3 regions of the Kitasatospora sp. NPDC059571 genome follow, and region 3 is predicted to be linked to each of the others. Evidence: riboswitches for the same ligand, from Rfam matches in the RefSeq annotation. Region 3 holds a riboswitch; each other region holds the start of a gene.
What was found. A riboswitch is a leader RNA that binds a small molecule or an ion and turns the genes downstream of it on or off. The one in region 3 is predicted to bind cobalamin.
Positions count from the first base shown of each region.

Region 1: linked by a shared signal. The riboswitch ahead of ACFV0G_RS13775 (ribonucleoside-diphosphate reductase subunit alpha) and the one ahead of ACFV0G_RS28260 (cobalamin biosynthesis protein) in region 3 are both predicted to bind cobalamin.
Region 2: linked by a shared signal. The riboswitch ahead of ACFV0G_RS03010 (HoxN/HupN/NixA family nickel/cobalt transporter) and the one ahead of ACFV0G_RS28260 (cobalamin biosynthesis protein) in region 3 are both predicted to bind cobalamin.

Region 1 is NZ_JBHWBW010000093.1:1,231-10,216, forward strand. Features, by position in the region: gene ACFV0G_RS13775 (ribonucleoside-diphosphate reductase subunit alpha) at 1-2,225, opposite strand, end outside; cobalamin riboswitch at 2,400-2,543, opposite strand; gene ACFV0G_RS13780 (hypothetical protein) at 2,686-3,540, shown strand; gene ACFV0G_RS13785 (glycoside hydrolase family 26 protein) at 3,643-5,106, shown strand; gene ACFV0G_RS13790 (hypothetical protein) at 5,266-6,111, shown strand; gene ACFV0G_RS13795 (glycosyltransferase family 2 protein) at 6,188-7,636, shown strand; gene ACFV0G_RS13800 (glycoside hydrolase family 113) at 7,656-8,855, shown strand; gene ACFV0G_RS13805 (acyltransferase family protein) at 8,895-8,986, opposite strand, start outside.
Region 2 is NZ_JBHWBW010000010.1:10,697-19,682, reverse strand. Features, by position in the region: gene ACFV0G_RS03025 (LamG domain-containing protein) at 1-66, opposite strand, end outside; gene ACFV0G_RS03020 (XRE family transcriptional regulator) at 388-963, opposite strand; gene ACFV0G_RS03015 (EamA family transporter) at 1,060-1,992, shown strand; gene ACFV0G_RS03010 (HoxN/HupN/NixA family nickel/cobalt transporter) at 2,045-3,157, opposite strand; cobalamin riboswitch at 3,189-3,406, opposite strand; gene ACFV0G_RS03005 (ArsR/SmtB family transcription factor) at 3,663-4,025, shown strand; gene ACFV0G_RS03000 (phosphatidylinositol-specific phospholipase C domain-containing protein) at 4,259-5,305, shown strand; gene ACFV0G_RS02995 (zinc-binding alcohol dehydrogenase family protein) at 5,548-6,477, opposite strand; gene ACFV0G_RS02990 (MarR family winged helix-turn-helix transcriptional regulator) at 6,580-7,014, shown strand; gene ACFV0G_RS02985 (SRPBCC family protein) at 7,001-7,561, opposite strand; gene ACFV0G_RS02980 (RNA polymerase sigma factor) at 7,558-8,064, opposite strand; gene ACFV0G_RS02975 (DUF3995 domain-containing protein) at 8,212-8,661, shown strand; gene ACFV0G_RS02970 (Fpg/Nei family DNA glycosylase) at 8,693-8,986, opposite strand, start outside.
Region 3 is NZ_JBHWBW010000331.1:2,119-7,193, reverse strand. Features, by position in the region: partial or broken gene ACFV0G_RS28270 (magnesium chelatase) at 1-290, opposite strand, end outside; gene ACFV0G_RS28265 (cobyric acid synthase) at 317-1,813, opposite strand; gene ACFV0G_RS28260 (cobalamin biosynthesis protein) at 1,810-2,823, opposite strand; cobalamin riboswitch at 2,937-3,071, opposite strand; gene ACFV0G_RS28255 (helix-turn-helix domain-containing protein) at 3,320-4,009, shown strand; gene ACFV0G_RS28250 (alpha/beta hydrolase) at 4,174-5,075, shown strand, end outside.

The DNA of each region.
Region 1 (8,986 bases), on a different contig from region 3:
TACGCGTACATCGAGCTGAGCTTGCCGATGGTGGGCGCGGCCATGAAGAGGTTCAGCGACTGGCTCTGGTCGATGTACGGCATGCGGGCCGCGGCCAGGTCGATCAGCGCGCGCTGCGGCAGCTCCCAGGCCGTGCGGTACAGCGAACGGACCCCGGCGGGCAGCCAGTTGAGGTCCTGCACCGAGCCGTTGGCCTCGCGCAGCGCGTCCCGGGTCTGCTGGTCCCAGACGCCGAGCTCCTTGAGCTCGCGCACCAGGTACGGGTTGACCTGGAGGAACTCGCCGGAGAGCGTCTCGCGCTTGAACAGGTTGGAGACCTGCGGCTCGATGCACTCGTACACGCCGGCGATGGAGGCGATGGTCGCGGTCGGCGCGATCGCCAGCAGCAGCGAGTTGCGCAGGCCGGTCTCCGCGATCCGGGCGCGCAGCGCCTCCCAGCGGGCCGCCCACTGCGGGGTGGCGGCGGCGAAGTGGTCGATGTGCAGCTCGCCGCGGGCCGCGCGGGTCTCGCCGTACGCCTCGTGGCGGCCGAACTGCTCGGCGAGGTCCGCGGAGCGCTCGTACGCGGTGAGCATGATCCGCTCGGAGATCAGCGTGGACAGCGCCTTCGCCTCGGCGGAGTCGAAGTCGATCCGCAGCTGGAAGAAGACGTCCTGCAGGCCCATCACGCCCAGGCCCACCGGCCGCCAGCGGGAGTTGGAGTTGCCGGCCTCGGTGGTCGGGTAGAAGTTGATGTCGATGACCCGGTCCAGGAAGGTCACCGCGGTGCGGACGGTGGCGTCCAAGCGCTCCCAGTCCATCGCGTTCAGCAGGTCGGCGGCGGTGGCGCCGGCGGCGACGTGGGCGCCCAGGTTGACCGAGCCGAGGTTGCAGACGGCCGTCTCGGAGTCGTCGGTGACCTCCAGGATCTCCGTGCAGAGGTTGGAGGAGTGCACGGTGCGGCCGGGCAGCGCGGTCTGGTTGGCGGCCCGGTTGGAGGCGTCCTTGAAGGTCATCCAGCCGTTGCCGGTCTGCGCCAGGGTGCGCATCATCCGGGCGTACAGGGTCTGCGCCGGGATGGTGCGGACGGCCTTGCCGGCCTGCTCGGCCTTCAGGTACGCCTCGTCGAACTCGGCGCCCCACAGGTCGACCAGCTCGGGGACGTCGGCGGGGGAGAACAGCGACCAGTCGGCGTTCGCGTTGACCCGGCGCATGAACTCGTCCGGGATCCAGTGCGCCAGGTTGAGGTTGTGGGTCCGGCGGGCCTCCTCGCCGGTGTTGTCGCGGAGCTCCAGGAACTCCTCGATGTCGGCGTGCCAGGTCTCCAGGTAGACGCAGGCCGCGCCCTTGCGGCGGCCGCCCTGGTTGACCGCGGCGACCGAGGAGTCCAGGGTCCGCAGGAACGGCACGATGCCGTTGGACTGGCCGTTGGTGCCGCGGATCAGGCTGCCGCGGGAGCGGATCCGCGAGTAGGACAGGCCGATGCCGCCGGCGTGCTTGGACAGCCGGGCGATCTGCGCGTAGCGGTTGTAGATCGAGTCCAGGTTGTCCAGCGGGGAGTCCAGCAGGTAGCAGGAGGACATCTGCGGGTGCTTGGTGCCGGAGTTGAAGAGCGTCGGAGAGGACGTCAGGTACTCCAGACGGCTCATCAGCCGGTACAGCTCGGCGACCTCGGCCACCGACTGCTCGCTGTCGCCGACCGCCAGGCCCGCCGCGACGCGCAGCAGGAAGTGCTGCGGGGTCTCGACGACCTTGCGGGTGATCGGGTGGCGCAGCAGGTAGCGGGACTGCACGGTGCGCAGGCCGAAGTACTCGAAGCGGTCGTCGCCCTGCGGGTCGATCAGGGAGTCGAACAGGTCGGCGTGCCGGGCGACCAGGGCGGCGGTGGCGTCGCCGATCAGGCCCTCGGCGTGGCCGACGGCGATCGAGGCGGCGAAGGAGTGGGCGCCCTGCGAGACGGCCTCGTCCCGGATCTCCAGGGCGAGCAGGCGGGCGGCGAGCTTCGAGTACTGGGGGTCCTCGGCGATCATCGACGCGGCGGCCTCCACGGCCAGCCCGCGCAGCTCGGCGAAGTCCGAGCCGGCGTGGCGGCCGCGCAGCGCGGCGGCGGCGACGTGGCCGGGGTCCACCTGGGGGAGGTCGGTGCTGCGGTCGGTGAGCAGCCGGAGCAGCGCCGCACCGGGGTCGGTCTGGGCGGAGTCGGCAGAACCCTGGGAGGGCAGGGTGACTGAGGCAGCGACGGTCAAGGCGCACTCTCTCCTGTGGCGGCAGCGGACGGGGCACCTCCCGTGGGGGAGGCCGCCCGGACCGGTACGCGGCAGGGGAGGACGGCACGCCCGGTTGCTCCCAGGGCGCGCGGCGCCACCCGGCCTGCCCGCGAGGCCCGGACGTACAGCTGTGCTTCATGGCATCTGCGGGGAAGCCGGTGGCACACCGTCGGCAGGCCCTCGGACTGCGCGGGCCCGGGCAATCACGGGCCTGCTCACCGTTGCGGGGCAGTCCCGGACTCCCACCGGGTTCCCCTGCGTCGACAGCGAGAGTGAGCATACATGTTGTGGTGTCTGATCTACGCGACCCCAGATGTTGTGTCGTGCGGCGTAGTCTCCGGGTGGCGGGGAGTGACCGTCCGGGGAGTCGCGGACGGCCCGCCGAACCCCGCCCAGGTCCCTGTCGGTCCGTCGGACCGATGGCCTAGGATCTGCGCTCATGAGTGATGGGGCGGGTATGAACAACGGGGGGTACGGGCCGTACGGCGGCCCGGGCGGGCAGCCTGGGCAGTTCCCGGGCCACCTCCCGCAGGCGTCAGCCGAGCCCGACTGGGCCGCCATGGCGGACCGCGCCGAGAGCGAGCAGCGCCGCCGCCGGCGGCTCAGGACCCTCCTCTTCGGCGTGCTCGCCGTCGTCGTGGTCGGCGGCCTGACCGCCACCGCCGTGGTGGTCGCGGGCGGCAAGAACGACCCGCCGGCCCCCGGGCCGACCGCCTCGCAGTCCGGCACCGCCCGCCCGGCCCCGGCCGGCAGCGGCGGCGCCGATCCGGCCGACCCGTCGCAGCCGATCTGGGAACTGGCCACCGACGGTGCGCCGGTGGACCCGGCGGCGTTCTTCCCCGACGAGACGCTCACCATCGACGGCCGGCCGTGGACCCGCCGCAGCGCGGCCACCACCGAGCCGTGCTGGAACGCCACCATCGGCGGCCTCGGCGACGTCATCGCCGGCCAGGCCTGCCGCCAGGTGCTCCGGGCGACCTACGTCTCCGGCGACAGCGCGGTCGTGGTCGGCATCGCGGTCTTCGACCACAAGCTCCAGGCCGAGACCGCGATGAAGAAGTACCGCGGCCACATCAAGGGCCTCAAGGCCGACGGGGTCGCCGACTTCTGCCAGGCCGTCGGCTGCACCAGCACCCACGCGACGCTCGGCCGGTACGCCTACTTCACCGCCTCCGGCTCGGCCAAGGTCGGCGGCACCGCCGCGGACCAGGCGGCCACCGACGCGGCCCCGGACTTCGCCAAGCACCTGAAGCAGACCCTGCTGGCGCGCGCCGCGGCGGCCGGCAAGCACTGACCTGGGGCGCCGCCGGGAGCGGCGGCCCCGGGGCCGGGGGGTCCTGAGCGGGCGGGTACCGTTCCGTCCGGAAGATCCACATCTGCCCTGGGGGAGCCTGTGATGCTGCCGCGCGCGCTGCGCAGCCGGGCCGCGATACCGGTCGCCGCGGTCACCGCCGCGGCCCTGTGCACGGCCGTGGTCCTGATGGGCGGGGACGGCGGGGCCGCCCCCGCACCGGGTGCCGCGCCGAGCGGCACCGGGTCGAGCCACCTGGTCCCGGCCCGGCCGCTGCCCGCCTCGCTCGGCGCCGACCTGGTCAAGCGGGACCCGAAGGCCTCGCCCAACGCCCGGGCGGTCTACCAGATGCTCGCCGACCTGGAGAGCCAGGCCCGCGACGGGCACCCGAAGGGCACCGTCATCGGCCACCACGTCGAGGCGCAGAACGAGCTGTACAACCTCAACTACGGTGACTACCAGGGCATCAAGGGCGTCGGCTACTACTACAAGAAGGCCGCCGACATCACCGGCAAGCTGCCCGGCTTCGTCGAGACCGACCTGGGCCCGGGCTACGGGCAGGGCGACTGGGGCGTCGGCAACCCGCGCAGCTACTCCAAGGACAAGTGGCCGACCTGCTCGTCCAAGTGGCAGTACACCGACGATGCGGTCGACCTGCTGACCGCCGTCTGGTCCGGCCACCCCCGACCCGACGACGGGACGTACGGCGCCAGCGGCGTGCAGCAGAACTGCGACGGCTCCACCACCTCGCTGCCGGACAACGGCGGCGGGCCGGCCGGGCTCGTCGGGATGTCCTTCCACGAGCCGTACCCCGGCTCGCCGGTGAAGTCCTTCGACCGGGTGCTGTGCGCCAACTCGCCGGCCGCGACCGACCCCACCTGGTTCGGCCGGGTCGTCGACGACTCCGCGGGCACCGCCGAGCACCGGCAGCTGCTGACCGACCTCTCCTACCTGGCCGACCACCTGCAGTACCTCGCGGACCACGACGTGCCGGTGCTGTTCCGGCCGTACCACGAGATGAACAACGCCGACTGCCGGCACAGCTTCTGGTGGTCCGGGCAGCGCGGCGCCGACTACCAGAAGCTCTGGCGGATCACCTATGACTACCTGGTGAGGACCCGCGGCCTGCACAACCTGATCTTCGTCTGGTCGCCGGTCTCCTGGGACGGCGCGCCCGGCGTGGACCCGTGGAACTACTATCCGGGCGAGCAGTACGTGGACGTCGTGGGCGTGGACGACTACAGCGGCAGCCCGCGCGACCCGATCGGCACCGGCGAGGTGTGGACGAAGCGCTACTACGACGGCCTGGCCGCCTACCGGAAGCCGCGGATCCTCGCCGAGTCGTTCGCCGTGCCGGTGAACGCCCGGCAGAAGGAGACGCTCACCCGGACCCCGTGGACGCTGTGGACGGTCTGGGGGCAGGCCCTGACGGAGAAGAACCTGATCCCCGACCAGGTGGTCAACTCGCTCGCCGACGTGAAGGCGACCTACAACAGCAAGCAGGCCATCACCGGAGGATACGGGCACTTCGGAGCAAACTTCGACTGGTCCTCGCTGCACATCCAGTGAGTTTGGTAACGATCGCCGGATCCGGCGGCCCCCCGTTTCCTTGCCGTGCGGCCGGTGTGGGAACCTTGGACCGGAGTTGACCGTTTACGGCCGTCGCCGATCACCGGGGCGACGGCGGGGTGGGGCCGCCGGGCGGCCGCGGGGGATGGTGGGTGGCGCATGCCGACGATCGGTTCGAACGGGGTGGGCGACGGCAGCCGCTCGGTGCGGATCGCCGCCGGGATCGCCGCCGGCTGGGGCGTCGTCCTGCTCGCCTGGGCGGCGTACAACTGCTTCGCCCAGGTCGGCTTCGGGACTTTCGTCGAGGGCATCTTCTACTACGGCGTGAGTGACGGCGCCGCCCGCGCGGAGACCAACAGCCTCAACTACGCGGTCGTGTACCTCGCGGCGGCCTGGCTGATGTTCACCGGCCGCGGCTGGGCGCGCGGGGTCGTGGTCGGCGTGGCACTGGTCGAGGGCTACAACCGGCTGCGCAGCCTCACCGGCGCCCTGTTCGACGCCCCGCAGCGCGCCTGGTTCACCGGCACCGTCGAGGGCTGGCTGAAGCTCGCCACCTTCGGCGCGGGCCTGCTGGTGACCACCGCGCTCACCCTGATCGTGCTGCGGTCGCTGGCCGGCGCGGACGCGGCCCCGGCCGCCGCGCCGTGGTCGCCGGCGCCGTTCCAGCCGCCGTTCCCACAGCCCGCCTTCGGGCAGCCGCCGGCCCAGCCGGCGTTCGGGCAGCCGCCGCAGGCCTGGCCGCCCGCCCAGCAGCAGTTCGGCCAGCCCCCTTTCGGGGCGCCGCAGTTCGGGGCGCCGCCGGCCCAGCCCTCCTTCGGGCAGCCGCCGCAGGCCTGGGCGCCGACCCCGCCGCAGCAGCCCCAGCCGCAGCAGGGCGCCCCGCTCCCGCAGCAGGCCCCGGCCGGGCAGGACGCGCCGCAGCCGGCCGCACCCGCTCCCGCTCCCGCCCAGTCCGCGGCACCGGCTCCGGCGCCGGCGCCGGACGCCGTCCAGGACACCCCGTGACCGGCGGTGCCGGGCCGGCCGCCGACCGCAGGCCGCCCGAGATACCCGCGACATCCGTACGAGGAACGCATCCGAGATGACGACTGCGACCGCCCGGCCCGTGATCACGACCTCCCGTGAGGCCAAGCGGCTGGCCGACCGGCACGCGGCGTGGACGCCTGGCGTGCTGCCGTTCTACATATCCTTCCTGATCATCTTCGGCTTCTCGCTCTGGGCCTTCGTCCCCAATCCGACCGCGCTCGGCTGGGTCCTCACCATCGTCTGGTCGCTGCCGGTCGTGGGCGTGCTGATCGGCTTCCAGGGCGTGCTGATGGTGCGCCGGCGCATCCGCCAGGTGGAGAAGATGGTCCCGCCGGCCCCGGCCGAGGACGACTTCCTGATCGTCCTGGTGCCGACCATCGGCCGGCACGACACCTACCCGGCCCTGGAGCGCTCGGTCCTCTCGTACGTGGACCACCTGCCGGCCTACTTCCCGTGGATGCGGGTGGACGTCCTCACCGAGGAGGGCTGCGAGGCCGCGGAGAAGATCGACGCGCTGGCCGAGCTGAACCCGCTGATCCGGGTGGTCACCGTCCCGAAGGCGTACCAGACGCCGAACGGCACCAAGTTCAAGGCCCGCGCCAACCACTACTCGCACGAGCTGCGGATCGAGGAGGGCGAGGCGGAGGACGACGTCTGGGTGCTGCACATGGACGACGACACCGGCGTCGGCCCGGACACCGCGGCCTCCACCGCCCAGTTCATCAACCGCCAGCGGCGGGCCGGCGACGACGCCAAGCACATGGCCCAGGGCATCCTGACGTATCCGCGGGAGAACGCGGTCAACCTCTTCACCTGGCTCGCCGACGCGATCCGGCCCGCCGACGACATCGCCCGCTTCCGGGCGATGACCGGCACCGGCACGCCGGTGGCCGGCGTGCACGGCGAGCTGCTGCTGATGCGGGCGTCCGTGGAGGCCACCATCGGCTGGGACTTCGGGCCCAAGACGATCGTCGAGGACGCCCAGCACGCCCTCAACTTCTGCACCCGCTACCCCGGCCGCAGCGACTGGTTCAACGGGCGCTGCTACGGCGCCTCGCCGGCCGGTGTGCGGGACTTCATCAAGCAGCGCGAGCGCTGGGCCTGGGGCCTGGTCGCGCTCTGCTTCAACAAGAGCATCCCGCTGAAGTACCGGGTGTTCATCGGGATGGGCATGGTCAGCTGGGTCCTCGGCCCGCTGCAGCACGTCGGCCTGATCCTGCTGGTCGCCTGGTTCACCGGCACGGTCAACACCTCCCCGGTGACACAGTCGGTGGTCCTCATCTGGGCGATCAACTTCGCCTACGTGATCTGGACCTACTGGGAGGGGCTGCGGCTGAACGTCATCTCCTCCGCGCAGCACCGCCGCAAGTGGTGGGAGCCGATGGCGATCGTCGCCCTGATCCCGGTGTTCTCCTTCCTGGAGGGCCTGGGCGGCCTGCGCGGCCTCGTCAAGTTCCTCCGCCGCGAGGAGAACAAGTTCGTCGTCATCGCCAAGCCGGCCTGACCGCAGCAGGAATCCCCACGTGAAGCGCTACGTCATCTTCGTCCTGCCGGTCGCCGTCATCGGCATCACGGCCGCCGTCCCCGTCCTCTACGGGGACCACCCGGTCACCTTCGCGCACGGCACCGGGGCCTCGCCGTCCGCGGCGAGTGCCCTGCCGGGCGAGAGCCCGTCCGGCTCCGGGTCCGCCGCCGCCCCGAGCGCCTCCGCGTCCTACGACGGCCCGCGGGTCGCCCGGGTCTGGCAGCCGGGGACCCCCGAGTGGGGCGTGCAGGTGTACTGGCTGGACGACCCGGCGGACCCGGAGAACTTCGTCCAGGGCAAGGCCGACCGCATCGTCAAGTACCTGGTCGACCTCAACGCCAACGCGATGGCGGTCTCCTTCCCGGTGTACACCGGCGGGCGCAGCTCCACGGAGCTGGAGGCGCAGCCGACCACGCCGACCCCGGAGCGGCTCGCCGTGCTGCTGGACACCGCCCAGCGGGCGGGCCTGCGCACCACCGTCCGCCCGATCCTCGACGAGGTCTCGCTCAAGCCGGCGGCCGGCGGCTGGCGCGGCAACATCACGCCCGCCGACAAGGACGCGTGGTTCACCAGCTACGGCAAGCTGCTGACCCCGTACCTGAAGATGGCCAAGGAGCACCACGCCGCCGCGTTCACCCTCGGCACCGAGTTCAACTCGCTGGAGGGCGACCCGCACTGGCAGGGCCTGGTGGACCAGGCCCACAGGCTCTTCGACGGCGAGCTCGGCTACGACGCCAACTTCGACAGCTACATCTCCGGCCCGGTGGACATCCCGCTGCCGGACATCGGGGTGGACGCCTACTTCCCGGCCAAGAGCGCGGCGGACGACGCGCCCGTCTCGGAGCTGGTCGCGTCCTGGAACAAGTGGCTGGACCGCAAGGGCAAGGGCGCGCTGCCGACGACCATGCTGACCGAGGTGGGCATCCCCGCCCAGGAGGGCGCCTACAAGAAGCCCGGCGACTTCTACGCCAAGCGGGCGCTCAACGAGGCCGTCCAGGCCAACTGGTACCAGGCGGTCTGCCAGGTCGCCCAGCAGCGCAAGCTCGCCGGCGTGTACTTCTGGTCGGCCTACTTCGGCACCGACCCCAACAAGAAGGCCGACCAGGACACCCCGCGGATGGAGTTCGCCGGCCGCCCCGACTCCGAGAAGGCGATCCGCGACTGCTTCGCGGGCAGCTACCAGGTGCCGAAGGGCTGACCCCCGTCCGGCCCGCGACCGGGCCGGACGGGAGGGCCGTCAGGTGTGCTGCCCGGTCGGCTTCGGGCTGGTCCCGTGCGAGCCGCTCGGCCGGGGGCTGGTCGACTTCGGCCGCGGCGACCGGGACGGCT
Region 2 (8,986 bases), on a different contig from region 3:
CTCGGCCTCGTTCCGGTCGGCGAGCGCCTGCCAGTCCGGCCCGGTCGGCACCAGTGGCGGTGGCACTGGCGATATGGGCGGACCGCCGAACATCTGCGGCGGTCCCGGCGGTCCTGGCTGCCCCGCGTGTTCGACGTACCCGGGCCGTACGGCCCCCCGTTGCTCCCTGCCGTCAGTCATGCCCGGGATGGTAGATCATCTGACCGTCCGTCGAACGCACAGCCGAAGCCCCGAAGCCCCGGTGCCGGCGGTCCCGCGGGACGGCCGCTCGTTCGACGGGGGTGCGGCGACTGGTGACGCACTGCAACGGACGGAGCGTCACCGCGACTGCGCACAGGCCATGGTGACACCGAGTGGTCATCGTCCGGGCGGTCAGCGCCCGGGTGGTCAGCGCGGCGGCGGCGGGACGGAGACCACCAAGGTCAACCGCAGCGGAACCTCGCCGTCGTTGCGGTAGCCGTGCGCGTACCCGGCCTCGTAGGAAGCGGTGGAGCCGGCCGGAACGACGTGCTCCCGCCCGTCGAGCGTGAGCGTCAGCGCCCCCTCGTCGACCCGGACGATCTCGACGGTTCCGACCGGGTGCGGGTCGGAGGTGTGGCCCTCCCCCGGGAGGACGGTCCACTCCCAGAGCTCCAGCGGGCCGGGCGCCTCGATGCCGTTGAGCAGCACACCACGGCCACCGGACGGACCGGACCACAACTGGACGGCCTCCTCGCCGGGGACGATCCGCACGGTCGAGGTCTCGTCGTAGTCCAGCAGTCGCGCGATGGAGACGCCGAGTGCGTCGGCGAGCCGCACGACCGTGCCGACGCTGGGGTTGGTCCGGGCCTGCTCGATCTGGACGATCATGCCGCGGCTGACGCCGGACCGGGCGGCCAGGGCGTCGAGGGTGTGCGAGCGCTCGGTCCGCAGCCGCTTGATGTTGCGGCCGAGCGCCTGGGTGATGAGGTCGGGATCGGGCACGTCAGTCCAAAATATTGATTCGGCAGGTTCACTTTGTTGCTCTACGCTGCGGATCGAACGAAGAGTCCACCCGACAGTACTTCGGAGTCCACTGTGGTGTCCCAGCTCCTCGCCCTCTCCGCCAGCCTGCTCTGGGGGCTGGCCGACTTCGGCGGCGGCTCGCTGACCCGCCGATTGCCCGCGCCGACCGTGGTGGTGGCCTCGCAGGCCGCCGCGACGGTCGTCCTGCTCACCGCGCTCGTCCTCGGCGGCGGCCCGTACGCGCTCTCGCCCGCGCTCTGGTACGCCGTTGCGGCCGGGTTGATCGGCCCGTTCGCGATGCTCGCCTTCTACCGGGCGCTGGCGCTCGGCCCGATGGGCGTGGTCTCACCGCTCGCCACCGTCGGGGTCGCCGTCCCGGTCGGGGTCGGCCTGGCCCTGGGGGAACGGCCGGGTGCCGGGCAGGCCGCCGGGATCGGCATCGCCGTCCTCGGTGTGGCACTGGCCGGCGGCCCGCAGCGCGGGGGCACCGCGGTCTCCACCCGCGTACTGCTGCTCACGCTCGGCGCGGCCTTCGGGTTCGGCGCGGTAATGGCACTGATCGCGCAGGCCTCGGCCGACGGCGGTCTGCTGACCGCGCTCTGCGTCCAGCGGCTCTGCAACGTCGCGGTCGGCGGCGTCCTGCTGCTCACCGCCGGGAACGGCCGAGGGGCCGGCCGTGTCGCAGGTGAGGGTAGGGATGCGGGCGCGCATGCGGGTGCGGGTGCGGGTGCGGGTGCGGGTACGGGTACGGGCCGGGGCGAGCCGGGATCGATGCGCCGCAGCCTGCCGGCGCTGACTGCGGTCGGGCTGGCGGATGTCACCGCCAACGCCACATTCGCCGCAGCCTCGCACGGCGGTGCGCCGGCCGTGGCGGCGGTACTCGCCTCGCTCTATCCGGTGGTGACCGCACTGATGGCGCGCAGCCTGCTCAAGGAGCGGCTGCGCCGCCTCCAGGTGGTGGGCGCCGGACTGGCCGTACTCGGCACGCTGCTGCTCGCGGCGGGCTGACCGGCCGCGCTGACGGCCGGACGGCCACCGGGCGGACGATCCGGAGGGCTGCTCAGCCGGTCCGCTTGGCCGCCCACCGCTGTTCGACCCGGGCGAGCCGCCAGTAGGCGATCGCCGCGGCCCAGACCGCGACGAACATGCCGACGATGACGAAGCCGACATTGTCCAGGCTGAGCCCGGCCACCCATCCGCTCACGGGGTCGGTCAGGCCGAGCTTGTCGTGCAGGACCGCCACCAGCTCGATCGTGCCGATGACGAACGCCACCGCGATCGACAGACCGGTGATGGTGAGGTTGTAGAACACCTTCCGCACGGGGTTGGAGAAGGCCCACTGGTAGGCGAAGTTCATGAAGGTGCCGTCCAGCGTGTCGAACAGGCTCATCCCGGCCGCGAACAGCAGCGGCAGGCAGACGATCGCGTACCAGGGCAGACCTGCCGCAGCTCCGGAGCCGGCCATCACCATCAGGGTGACCTCGGTCGCGGTGTCGAAACCGAGGCCCAGCACCATGCCGACCGGGAACATCTGGCCCGGCCGGGAGATCGAGCGGGTCGCCCGGCCCAGCACACGGTTCATCAGGCCTCGCGAGGCCAGCCGGCGCTCGAGCTCCTGCTCGTCGAACCGGCCCTCCCGCATCGCCCGGAAGAGCCGCAGGATGCCGGCCAGCGCCGCCAGGTTGAGCGCGGCGATCAGATAGAGGAAGACGCCGGAGGCGGTCGTCCCGATGGTGCCCAGGACCTGGTGGGTGGTGGAGTCCTCGTTCATCAGCACGCCGGCGAGCCGGGCGCCGCCCGCGACCAGCGCGGCCATCAGCACCACCATCGAGGAGTGCCCGAGGGCGAACCAGAATCCCACCGAGACCGGCCGCTTGCCGTCCGCCATCAGCTTGCGGGTGGTGTTGTCGATCACCGCGATGTGGTCGGCGTCGAACGCGTGCCGCATGCCGAGGGTGTACGCGGTGATCCCGAGCCCGGCGCCGAACACCTGGCTGCCGACCTCGTACCGCTCCGGAACGACCAGCAGGAACAACGTGCCGAACGCAGCGACGTGCATGGCGAGGATCACCGCCAGCAGCCCCGCCGTGCGCAGGGTGTCCTCCCGCTGCCAGCGGAAGCCCGGCAGCGGCGCCGGCGGGGACTCGACCGAACCGGTCGCGGGCAGGGTCATCTGCGGATCACGCTCCAGCACCTCGTGGAATGACGTCGTGAGATGCCGTGGCCGGTCTCCTGGCTTACGGGGCTCCGCACCGGCCCGACGGCAGGAACGGACATCCGAACCCGGCCTTCCCGGACGCCTGCGCGTCCCGTGGCACGAGTGGGTACGGACACCCCCGATCACAGTGGCGAGGGCCGCTCCGGACTGGGACCACAAGGTCCGCCACCGGTCTTCCCGAACACCACGGCCAGCCCACCGTAGGGCTGACGGCTCGCCAGCTGCAAGCCTGCACACCTGCGCAGGTGTCGAAGATCACGGCCGTACCCCGCAAGGCCGGCCCCGGAGGTCTGTTCGGGAAGTCTGTTCGGGAGGTCGGTGCGGAAGGTCGCTGCGGGAGGTCGCTGCGGGAGGTCCGTTCTGAAGGTCCGCCGGGGGGCGGTTCGGGGAGTGAGCGCCGAGGGCCGGCCCGGGAGGCCGTCTCCGGAGGACTGATCCGAAGGCCTGCGACAATGCGGCCATGCACCTCGTTCCCGCCGACCGCGCCGGCCATCGCACCATCGACGGGCACCGCGTGTGCGAGGCGATCGCCGCCATCGGCGACACGGCGCACGTCCGGGCCTGGGCCGATCGGTTCGCCCTGCTCGCCGAGCCCGGACGGCTGGCGCTGCTGCTCGCCCTCCACCGGACCGGCCCGCTGGCGGTGAGCGATCTGGCGGTGGCCACCGGGATGCGCGATCCCGCTGTGTCGCAGGCGTTGCGGCTGTTGCGGGCGGCGGGCGCGGTGACCGGCGAACGCGACGGCCGGATCGTGCGCTACCGGCTCGCCGACCCCGCGATCGCCGAACTCCTCGTACACGGCGTGCTGGGGCAGCGCGACTGAGGCAACGAGCCCGGTCCCGGCCGGCCCACCGCGGCGAGCGGACGCGGACGACGTGTCGGCCGCTCGGCCGCTCGGCCGCTCGGCCACTGACAGACTGACGTTCGATCAGGTCTGCGAAGTGTCAGCTTCAGCCAATTTTTCTTGTCATGTCACCTTGAATACTCCCCGGTACACCATGCTGCCGGAGGCGGTCCGGCCGGACCGCCGATCCAGGCATCCGCCGAGGAGACACCGTGACGCTTCGCCGTTCGTTCGCCGTGGGACTGCTGGCTGCGGCCGCCACCCTGATCCCTGGTCAGCCCGCCGGTGCCGCCACAGGCGGCGCTCTGCCGTTCGGCTCGGCCACCACGGTCGGGCTGCACAACACGTACGACCCGGCCGCCTTCCCGTACCTCGCCCAGGGCCTGGACACCGGTACCGGCATGATCGAGCTCGATGTCTGGACCGACACCATCACCACCGAATGGAAGGTCAGCCACTCGAACCCGTTGGGCAACTCCAACAACTGCACGGCGGCCAGCAGCCCGGCCCAGCTGTACAGCGGCGGCGCCAACAAGAACCTCGAGAACTGCCTCGACGACGTACGGGTCTGGCTCGGCGCCCACCCCGGCAGCGGCCCGCTGGTCATCAAGCTCGAACTCAAGGGTGGCTTCGCCGCCAACCGCGGGATGGGCCCGGCCCAGCTCGACAGCCTGATCGCCACCCACCTCGGCAGCGCGGTGTTCCGCCCCGCCGACCTGCTCGCCAAGCCCGGCGGCGGCGCGTACGCGACCCTCGACGACGCCGCCCGCGCCGGCAACTGGCCGAGCCGCGCGGCCCTCGCGGGACGGGTCCTCGTCGACGTCATCCCGGGCACCGTCGAGGAGAGCAACCCCTTCGACACCCTCCACACCGATGTCGAGTACAGCCGCCACCTCCGCGACCTGGCCTCCGCCGGGAAGGCCGGGCAGGCCCAGGTCTTCCCCGTGGTGCACGGCGCCGCCTCGGGCGACCCGCGGACCGGGTACAGCGACACGAGCATCCGCCCCTGGTTCGTGGTCTTCGACGGTGACGCGTCGGCGTACGTCGGCGGGATCGACACCTCCTGGTACGACAGCCGCCACTATCTGCTCGTGATGACGGACGCCCAGAACGTCTCCCCCGCCATCAGCAGCACCGACCCGACCGCCGATCAGGCCCGCGCCCGCGCTGCGCAGCTTGCAGCGGCCCACGCCAGCATCGTCTCCAGCGACTGGCGGCACCTCCCGGAGGTCCAGTCGCTCGTCCTGCAGCGAGGCTGAGCGACCCGGCCCGCTCAGCGCACGTCTCTCCGCATCTGACCGTCCCGGTCAGGCCCGCCACGCCCGCCACGCCCTTCGCGCCCCGAGGCACGGCGCCGCGTGGCGCCGCGTGGCGTGGCCGGGCCGGGCTGTGGCGTGACCCGTCAGGCACGGGGTCGACACGACTGGTCGGCCCGGCGCCGTAAGGGGCGCGGCGCATCCTGGCGGACCGGTCGTCGCGCGGGCACGGTAGCGGCTCAGGTCTACGGGGTCAGCAGCACCTTGCCCAGATTGCGGCGGGACTCCAGCAGTGCAACCGCGTCCGCCGCGCGGTCCAGCGGCACCGCTGTGCAGGACGGCCTGAGCCGACCTGCCGCCAGGTGGCCCCACAACTCGTGCCTCCAGCGTTCCACCGCGTCGGGGCGGTGGCGGACGAGCTGCGCCATGGAGAGGCCGAGCGCGACATGGCCGCCCCTGAGCAGGGCACCCGCGTCCAGCGTGCCGCCGGCGCCCGAGAGCACCACCAACCGCCCGAATGGCACCAGTGCGTCCTGCGCGGACTGCGCGGTGGGGCCGCCGACGCCCTCCATCACCAGATCCACGGCCGGAACGTCGCCGAGATCGCCATAGACCACCACCTCGTCCGCGCCGAGTCGGCGCACGAACTCGGCTTTCTCCAGGGAGCCGACGGCCGCCACCACTCGGCCCGCCCCCATCGCCCGGGCGAGCTGCACGGCCAAGTGACCGACCCCGCCGGCCGCCGCGGTGACCACCACCGACTCGCCCAGCCTCAACCCGCCCACCGACAGCGCCGCCAGGGCCACCAGCCCACTGCGCACCAGAGCGACGGCATCGGCCGCGGACACCCCCTCGGGAACGGGGGCCAGCAGTTCGGCCGGGGCGACCACCACATCGGCGTAGGCCCCGCTGAAGGCCAGCCCGCCGACCCGGTCACCGACCCGTAGGGTCGTGACACCAGGGCCGATGGCGCGGACCCTCCCGACCAGGTCGCCGCCCGGTTCGTACGGGAGCGGCGCGCTGCCATGGCCCCGGAGGACCTTGAGCACCGGCAGGGTGACACCGGCAGCCTCGGTTCGAACGAGGACCTCGCCGGGGCCGGGCTCGGGAGTCGGAACCCGGGAGATCCGAAGCCCGGCCGGGCCGTCATAGCTGTACAAGGCAACCTTGCGCATGAGACCTCCTTTCATTGGGAGCGCCAACGATTTCGTTGGCAGCCCCAACGATAGGCTCGGATTCATTGGGCTGTCCAACGAATTCACGGCTAGACTCCGACCATGTCCGATCCCGCCCTCAGCCGCCTCCAGACCCTGCCGAGCTGGCTGCTCGGCCGAGCAGCGTCACGCGGCCACCGGCTCGTCGCCGACCATCTCGCCCGACTCGACCTGCGCCTGAACCAGCACGCCGTACTCTGCGGCATTGCCGAGCACGGCCCGCTGGCACAGGCAGAACTCGCGCGCGCCGTGCGGATCGACCCCAAGGACATCGTCACCGCGCTGAACGAGCTCCAGGCCCGTGGCCTGCTCACCCGGGAGCGCGACCCGCGGGACGCCCGCAAGAACCTCATCGCGCTCTCGACTGAGGGGCGCACCGTCCTGCAACAGGCCGAGGAGTTGGGCCTCCAGGCGAACGCTGAACTGACGGCCACCCTCTCCCCCGAAGAACGCGCCCAGCTCAACAAGCTGCTCGAACGGCTCGTCATCGATCGCTGACCGGCGGCACCTCCCCTCCGCGGAGCTCCTCCCCGTGCATATGCTCCCCCGGTCGAGCCGGTCGCCGCCCCGCGACCAGCGCCTCGAAGCGGCGCAGCGAGCGTCGGCCCAACCGCCTCGTCAGCGGCCGGAGCACCGCCCCGACCGGACCGGCCGAAGGGACCCGGAAGGCGCCGAGGAAGGCGAAGCGGGTGGTGCCGTCCGGCTCCTGGGCGGCCGCCATGCCGCCCAGGAGGAACCGGCTCTGCATGAGGCACCAGCCCGGCCGCATCTCGATGTCGAAGCGGGCCCGCAGCCGGGAATGACCGACCACGACGGCCTCGTCACCCTCGGCCGAGACCTCGACCGAGCGGATGTCCGGCAGCCAGCGCGGGAGTGCGCCGGCCAGATCAGCCGCCACCGCCCAGACTTCCTCCAGCGGCGAGTCCAGCACGGTCTCGTGCACGGCGGCCCCGGGCACGGTCGCCGCCAGCACCCGCAGCGCACGGACCTCGTCGAACTCGGCAACGGGCCAGTCGCCGGAGTGCGCCTCTGTGTCGACGTTCATGACTGCCACGCCTTTCGGAAGCCGAGCCGGGCCCGGGACAGCCGGGACTTGACGGTGCCTGTGGCGACTCCCAGCAGCTCGGCGGTCTGCCGCTCGTCCAATCCCTCCATGTCCCGCAGCACCAGCACCGCACGGTGCTCGGGAGAGAGCCGGGTCAGCACGTCGTGGATGTCCGCGGCCAGCTGCGGATCGCCGGGTGCCGGAACGTCGGCGAGCTCCGCCGGCTCGCTCCGGGCGTTCCGCCGCACGTGCCGTATGGCCTCGCGGACCGCGATCGCCCGCACCCAGCCGAACAGGGCGGCCGGCTCCTGCAACTGCGGGAGCTTGCGGAAGACCACGATCAGCGCCTCCTGAGCGGCGTCGGCCCCGTCATCGAGCGCGATCGGCCCGCACAGCCTGCGCACGTACGGGGTGATCAGCTCCAGCAGGCGACCGAGCGCCAGCCGGTCGCCTCGCTGGGCGGCCAGCACCAGCTCGGCGGTGCGAGCGGGTGACGTCTCCACGGCGATCTCCTTCCGGTCGCCAAGAAGAGCCTGCGAGGTGCCGAAAGGTTCCGTACGAGTGAATGTGACGTAGGTCACAGGAACGTCTCGCACGGACGCCCGCTCCTCAGGACGTCAGGTCGTCACATTCCCTCGAGGGAGACCCCCGTGGAAGCAACGCTGCAGCACCCCGTACGACGCCGTGCCGCCACCGCCCTGGCCGGCGTGCTCGCCGCCGACGCGCTGTGCCACCTGTACTGGACCACTGGGGCCACCTGGCCGGCCCGCGACACCGCCGCCCTCTCCGCGGCCGTGCTCAATGCGGACGTGCCGTTCACCCCGCCGGTCCTGCTCCCCCTGGTCGGACTCCTCGGCGGCGCCGCCGCGCTGGTGTTGGTCCGCGGCGGCGCCCTCCGGATACCGCTGCCCGCGGCCGTTCCGCGGTGGGCGACCGTCGCGGTGGCCGCCGGTCTGAGCGCGCGGGCCGCAGCCGGGCTGGTCTGGGCGACCGGCGCAGGCACCGAGCCCGGATCGGCCTTCCATGCGCTCAACCTGGCGCTCTACACACCGGTCTGCGTCGTCGGGGCAGCCGCAGCCTGGTGGCTGGCCCATGACTGACCGGCCCGGCCGGCCTGCACCGGCGAGATGCTCAGCGCTGCTGGCAGGAGGGGCACCAGAAGAGGTTCCGCGCGGCGTGCGACTCGGTTCGCACCGGTGTTCCGCACACCAGGCAGGGCATGCCGGCCCGCCGGTACACGTACACCTCACCGCCGTGGTCGTCGACCCGCGGCGGGCGTCCCATCGCCTCGGGGGTGTGCTCGGGGCGGACGGTATCGATACGCCCGGCACCGACCCCGTCGTGCATCAGCGCCACCAGGTCGGACCAGATGGCGTCCCACTCCGCGCGGCCGAGGTCACGGCCCGCCCGGTGCGGGTTTATCCC
Region 3 (5,075 bases):
GCCCCCACCCCCCGGGGCGCGGGCCGCCCCCGCCCCGCGGCGCCCTCGTGCGCGCCGTCCGGGCAGTGCGGGTCCGGCGCCGCCGGGTCGCAGGCGAACCGGCAGCCGGCCACCGTGCCGATGGCCGGCAGCAGCCCGGCCAGGGCGCGCACCATGGTCGACTTGGCGGTGCCCTTCTCACCGCGCACCAGCACGCCGCCGACGGCCGGCGAGACCGCGTTCAGCAGCAGCCCGAGCCGCAGGTCGGCCATGCCGACGATCGCGGTGAACGGGTATCGGGCGTCACTCATCTGCTCTCCCTTGCTCACGGCCCTGCTCACGGCGCACCCGGCGGCACGAACGGCAGCCCCTGCGGCGCCCCGCCCTCGATCAGCTTCCACAGCGCGTCGGTGTCCGCGTGCTCCTCGATCAGGTCGCCGAGCCGCTCCAGGCGCTCCTCGCGGGCCGCGGCGAACGAGGTGTCCGGCGCCGGGACGAACGCCCGTCCGGCCGCCGCCGCCACCTCGCGCAGCAGCGCCCGGCGGAAGCCGTCGTTCTCCAGCGCGCCGTGCCAGGTCGTCCCCCACACCGCGCCGACCCGGCAGCCGTCCAGGAACGCCTCGCCCCCCTCCACCGCGACCACGCCGTGGTGGATCTCGTACCCCTCGACCCGCTCCCCGTACGCCTCGCCGACCGGACGGCCGAGCACCTTCTGCGCACCGAACTCCACCCGGGTCGGCAGCAGACCGAGTCCCTCGACGGCGCCCGCCCTCGACTCCACGGCGTCGACGATCTCCCGGGACAGCATCTGGTAGCCGCCGCAGACGCCCAGCACCGGCAGCCCGGCCGCCGCGCGGGCCTGCAGGGCGGTGTCCAGGCCGCGTTCGCGCAGCCAGGCCAGGTCGGCGACGGTCGCCCGGGTGCCGGGCAGCACCACCAGGTCGGCGTCGGCCAGCTCCTCCGGCCGGGTCGCCCAGCGCACCAGCACGCCGGGCTCCTGGGCCAGCGCGTCGACGTCGGTGAAGTTCGACAGCCGCGGCAGCCGCACCACGGCCACCTGCAGCACCTCGGCGCCGTGCGGGGCCGCGGTCGGACGGTTCTCCACCGCGGTCGACAGGTCCAGCGAGTCCTCGGCGTCCAGCCACAGGCCGGACAGCATCGGCAGCGTGCCCAGCACCGGACGCCCCGTCAGCTCGCGCAGCATCTCCAGGCCCGGCGCCAGCAGCCGCGCGTCGCCGCGGAACTTGTTGACGAACCAGCCCGCCACCAGCGCCTGGTCCTGCGCGGACAGCAGCGCCAGCGTCCCGTACATCGCCGCGAACACCCCGCCGCGGTCGATGTCGCCGACCACCACCACCGGCAGGTTCGCCGCCGTGGCCAGGCCCATGTTGGCGATGTCCCGGTCCCGCAGGTTGATCTCGGCGGGCGAGCCGGCGCCCTCGCAGACCACCACCTCGTACCGGCTGCGCAGGTCCGCCAGGCACTCCAGCGCCCGCTCCAGCAGGACGGGCTTGCGCTCGCGGTAGTCCAGCGCCCCCACCTCGGCGACCGGGCGGCCGAGCAGCACCACCTGGCTGCGGCCGTCCGCCCCGGGCTTCAGCAGCACCGGGTTCATCGCGGCCTCCGGCTCCACCCGGGCGGCCTGCGCCTGCATCGCCTGGGCGCGCCCGATCTCGGCGCCGTCCGCGGTGACGAAGGAGTTCAGCGACATGTTCTGGGCCTTGAACGGCGCCACCCGCACGCCCTGCCGGGCCAGCCACCGGCAGATCCCCGCCGTGACCACGCTCTTGCCCGCGTCCGAGGTCGTCCCTGCGACCAGCAGCGCATTCGTCACGGCGTACTCCTCTGCATCTGTGCGACCCCCGGCGCAGGAACGGGGAGGCCGGTGTGTCCCCGGGCGGCCCGGCCGAGCGAGGTGCGCCCGAGGGCGTGCGCAGCCGTCGTCACCGCCAGGGCCAGCACGCCGACCCGGCGGGAGAGCCGGCAGGCGCGTTCGATGTCCGCGACCGCGACCGGCCGCAGTTCGGCGCCGAGCACCGGCCGGTGCTCCACGCGCTCGCCGTACCGGAGGGTGCCGCCGAGGCGCACGCCGAGCCCGCCGGCGAAGGCCGACTCGGCCTGCCCGGCGTTGGGGCTCGGATGTGACGAACCGTCCCGGCGCCAGACCTTCCAGGCCGCCCGCGGATGCTCCGCGGCGGCGACGGTGAGCAGCGCGGTGAGCCGGGCGCCCGGCCAGCCGGCCACGTCGTCGAGCCGGGCCGAGGCCCAGCCGAAGCGCAGGTACCGCGGCGAGCGGTGGCCGACCATCGCGTCCAGGGTGTTGACGGCCCGGAAGGCCAGCAGCCCGGGGGTGCCCGCCAGCGCGCCCCAGGTCAGCGCGTTGACCACCGCGTCGGCGGTGTTCTCGGCGACCGACTCGACCACCGCCCGGGCGATCTGCTGCCCGTCCAGGGCGCTCGGGTCGCGGCCGCACAGGTGGGGGAGCCGCTCGCGGGCGGCGGCCAGGTCGCCGTCCTCCAGGGCGCGGCCGATCGTCCAGGCCTCGCGGGTCAGTGAGGTGCCGCCGAGCACCGTCCAGGCGGCGGCCGCGGCGAGGGCGGCCCGGGCCGCGGGGCGGCGGCGCAGGGCGTGGTCGGCGAGCGCGGCGCCGGCCGCGACGGCACCCACGCTCAGCGCGGTGAAGGCGGCCCCGGCACCGCGGTGGTCGCGCCACAGCGCCCGCTCCAGGCGGGTCGCCGCGGTGCCGAACAGCGCCACCGGATGGCCCCGCCGGGGATCGGCGAGGGCGGTGTCCGCGAGGTGGCCGGCGACGGCGCCGAGCAGATAGGGGGCGGCGGATCTCAACCGGCGCACGGCGCGGCGCCCGGGGCAGGGGGGAACGGCGACCGCTGGGCAGCCTGCATGGCGTGCGTGTCCTCACTCAGGGTCCGCGCCCTGGATCGACGAACCGGCGGCGAGAGTCTCCTGGCTTCCGGGTCGGACGCACCCTCGGGCCTTCCAGCGGCCCTGTGGCGGACCGCCGTGACCATCGGTTCGAGCGTGCTCCCCGGTGACAGTGGCGGGACCGCGCCGGACTCGCACCGGCTTCCTCTGCATGCCTCCGTATGGCCCCAGGATCCCATCACGCGGTCCGACCGGCCGTCAACAAAGCCCGTGGAGGGGTTGGTCACACACCGTCGCCGCCCGGCCGCGGGTGCGGGCCGTCGCTCCCTCCGACGATCACCCGGGATGCGGGGCCGCCGCTCGTACGATCCTCCAGGGGCCGCGCGGGGCGGCGGCCGGGCGCTTCGTGCGTTCGGCGGGTGATGGCCCGCCGGGTCCGCCCGTACGTTCTTGTCGCATGCGACGCAGACCGCCCCCTCCGCCGCCGGTGCCGTTCTCCCCGCACGCCGCCCGGGCGCACCGGGCCGGACTCGGCCTGACGCCCGCCCAGGTCGCCGACGGCATGGCCGCGCACGGCGTTCGGCTGCTGCCCACCCATGTGATCGCCTGGGAGAGCGGCGAGCTGCGCCCCGACGAACAGGAGTTCATCGCCCTCGCCCGCGCGCTGTGGTGCCCGCCGGTGCAGCTGATGGGCGTGCGCCCGGCCACCCTGCGCGACCACCGGCTGGCCCGGGAGCTGACCGCGGACCAGGCCGCCCGGCGGATCGGCGTCACCGCCCAGACCTATGAGAAGGCCGAGCGGACCGGGCGCTGGGACGCCGACGAGGAGCAGAGTCGCGCCCTCGCGCACGCCCTCGGCCTGACACTGCGCACCCTCGTCCGGGTGACCGGCCGTCAGGAGGACCTGGAGCGGTGCCTGCGGCAGGTCGTGGACGGGCGCTGGCAGGCCCGGCTGGACGCGGTGGCCCGGATGGTCCCGGCGCCCCGCGAGGCACTGTCCGCGGCCCTCTCCGACCTCCAGAACGAGTACCTCGTCCCCACGCACTGGGGCTCCGCCGTGCCCGCGGCGCAGCAGCCGCCCGCCGCCCCGCTGCCCAACCGCTTCTGGGAACTGCTCGGCCGCCGGCCCACCGACGTCCCGGTCTGACCGCACCGGTCGCCGGTCGCCGGTCCCGTCGCCGGTCCGGGTCGGAGCGCCCGTCCACCCGCCCGTCCGCCGCGCCCGGACGGACCCGCTCCGGTGGCCCGCGGCCCCCGGCGGGCGTGGACTGGGAAGGCCATGCCCGAGACCAGCCGACCCCGGGGAGCACCATGCGTTGGGGAATCGCCGCCGCCGTCGCCGCCACCGTCACGGCCGGAGCCGGCGCCGCGGTGCTGCTGCTCGGCCGCCGGGCGTCCGAGCGCGCCGTCCGCCCCGGCTTCGCCGCCGGGACCGCCGAGGCGCTGCGCGTGCAGGACACCGGCCCGGAGTGGGTCACCGTCACCCGCAGCGTGGAGACGGCCCGCGCCGGCCGCTACGCCCTGGAGCGGTCGGACGGTGCGCGCGCCGTCATCGGCGAGGTGCTCGGTACAGGCCCGCAGTCGGTGACCCGCCGGCTGCTCGGCACCGGCTCCGGGACGCTGCGCGCCGGCGACGAGGTGCGCCTCACCCCCCGCGTGTACGCCGGCGACCCGGCCACCGACCTCGGCCTGACGTACTCCGAGGGCACCGTCGACGGCGAGCTCGGGCCGCTGCCCGCCTGGCACGTGGCGGGGATCCGCGGCCTGTGGGTGATCCTGGTGCACGGCCCGGGCGCCGACCGCCGGCAGGCGCTGCCGGTGCTCCCGCTGCTGAACACGCTGCGCCTGCCCGCCCTGGTCGTCACCTACCGCGGCGACGAGGGCGCGCCGCCCTCCCCGGACGGCCTCGGGCACTTCGGCGAGACCGAGTGGCGGGACGTCGACGCCGCCGTCCGCTTCGCCCGCGAGCAGGGCGCCGGGCGGATCGTGCTGTACGGCTGGTCGATCGGCGCGACCATGGCGCTGCACACCGCCGCCCGGTCGGCCTGGCGCGAGTCGCTGGCCGGCCTGGTGCTGGACTCGCCGGTGCTGGACTGGCCCGCCACCGTCCGCCGGGCGGCCGTCCGGGCGGGCCAGCCGGGGCCGCTGGCCGAGCTCGGTGCGCTGGCCGCGGAGGGCCGCTCCCAGGTCGACCTGGCGGGCTTCGCCCGGCT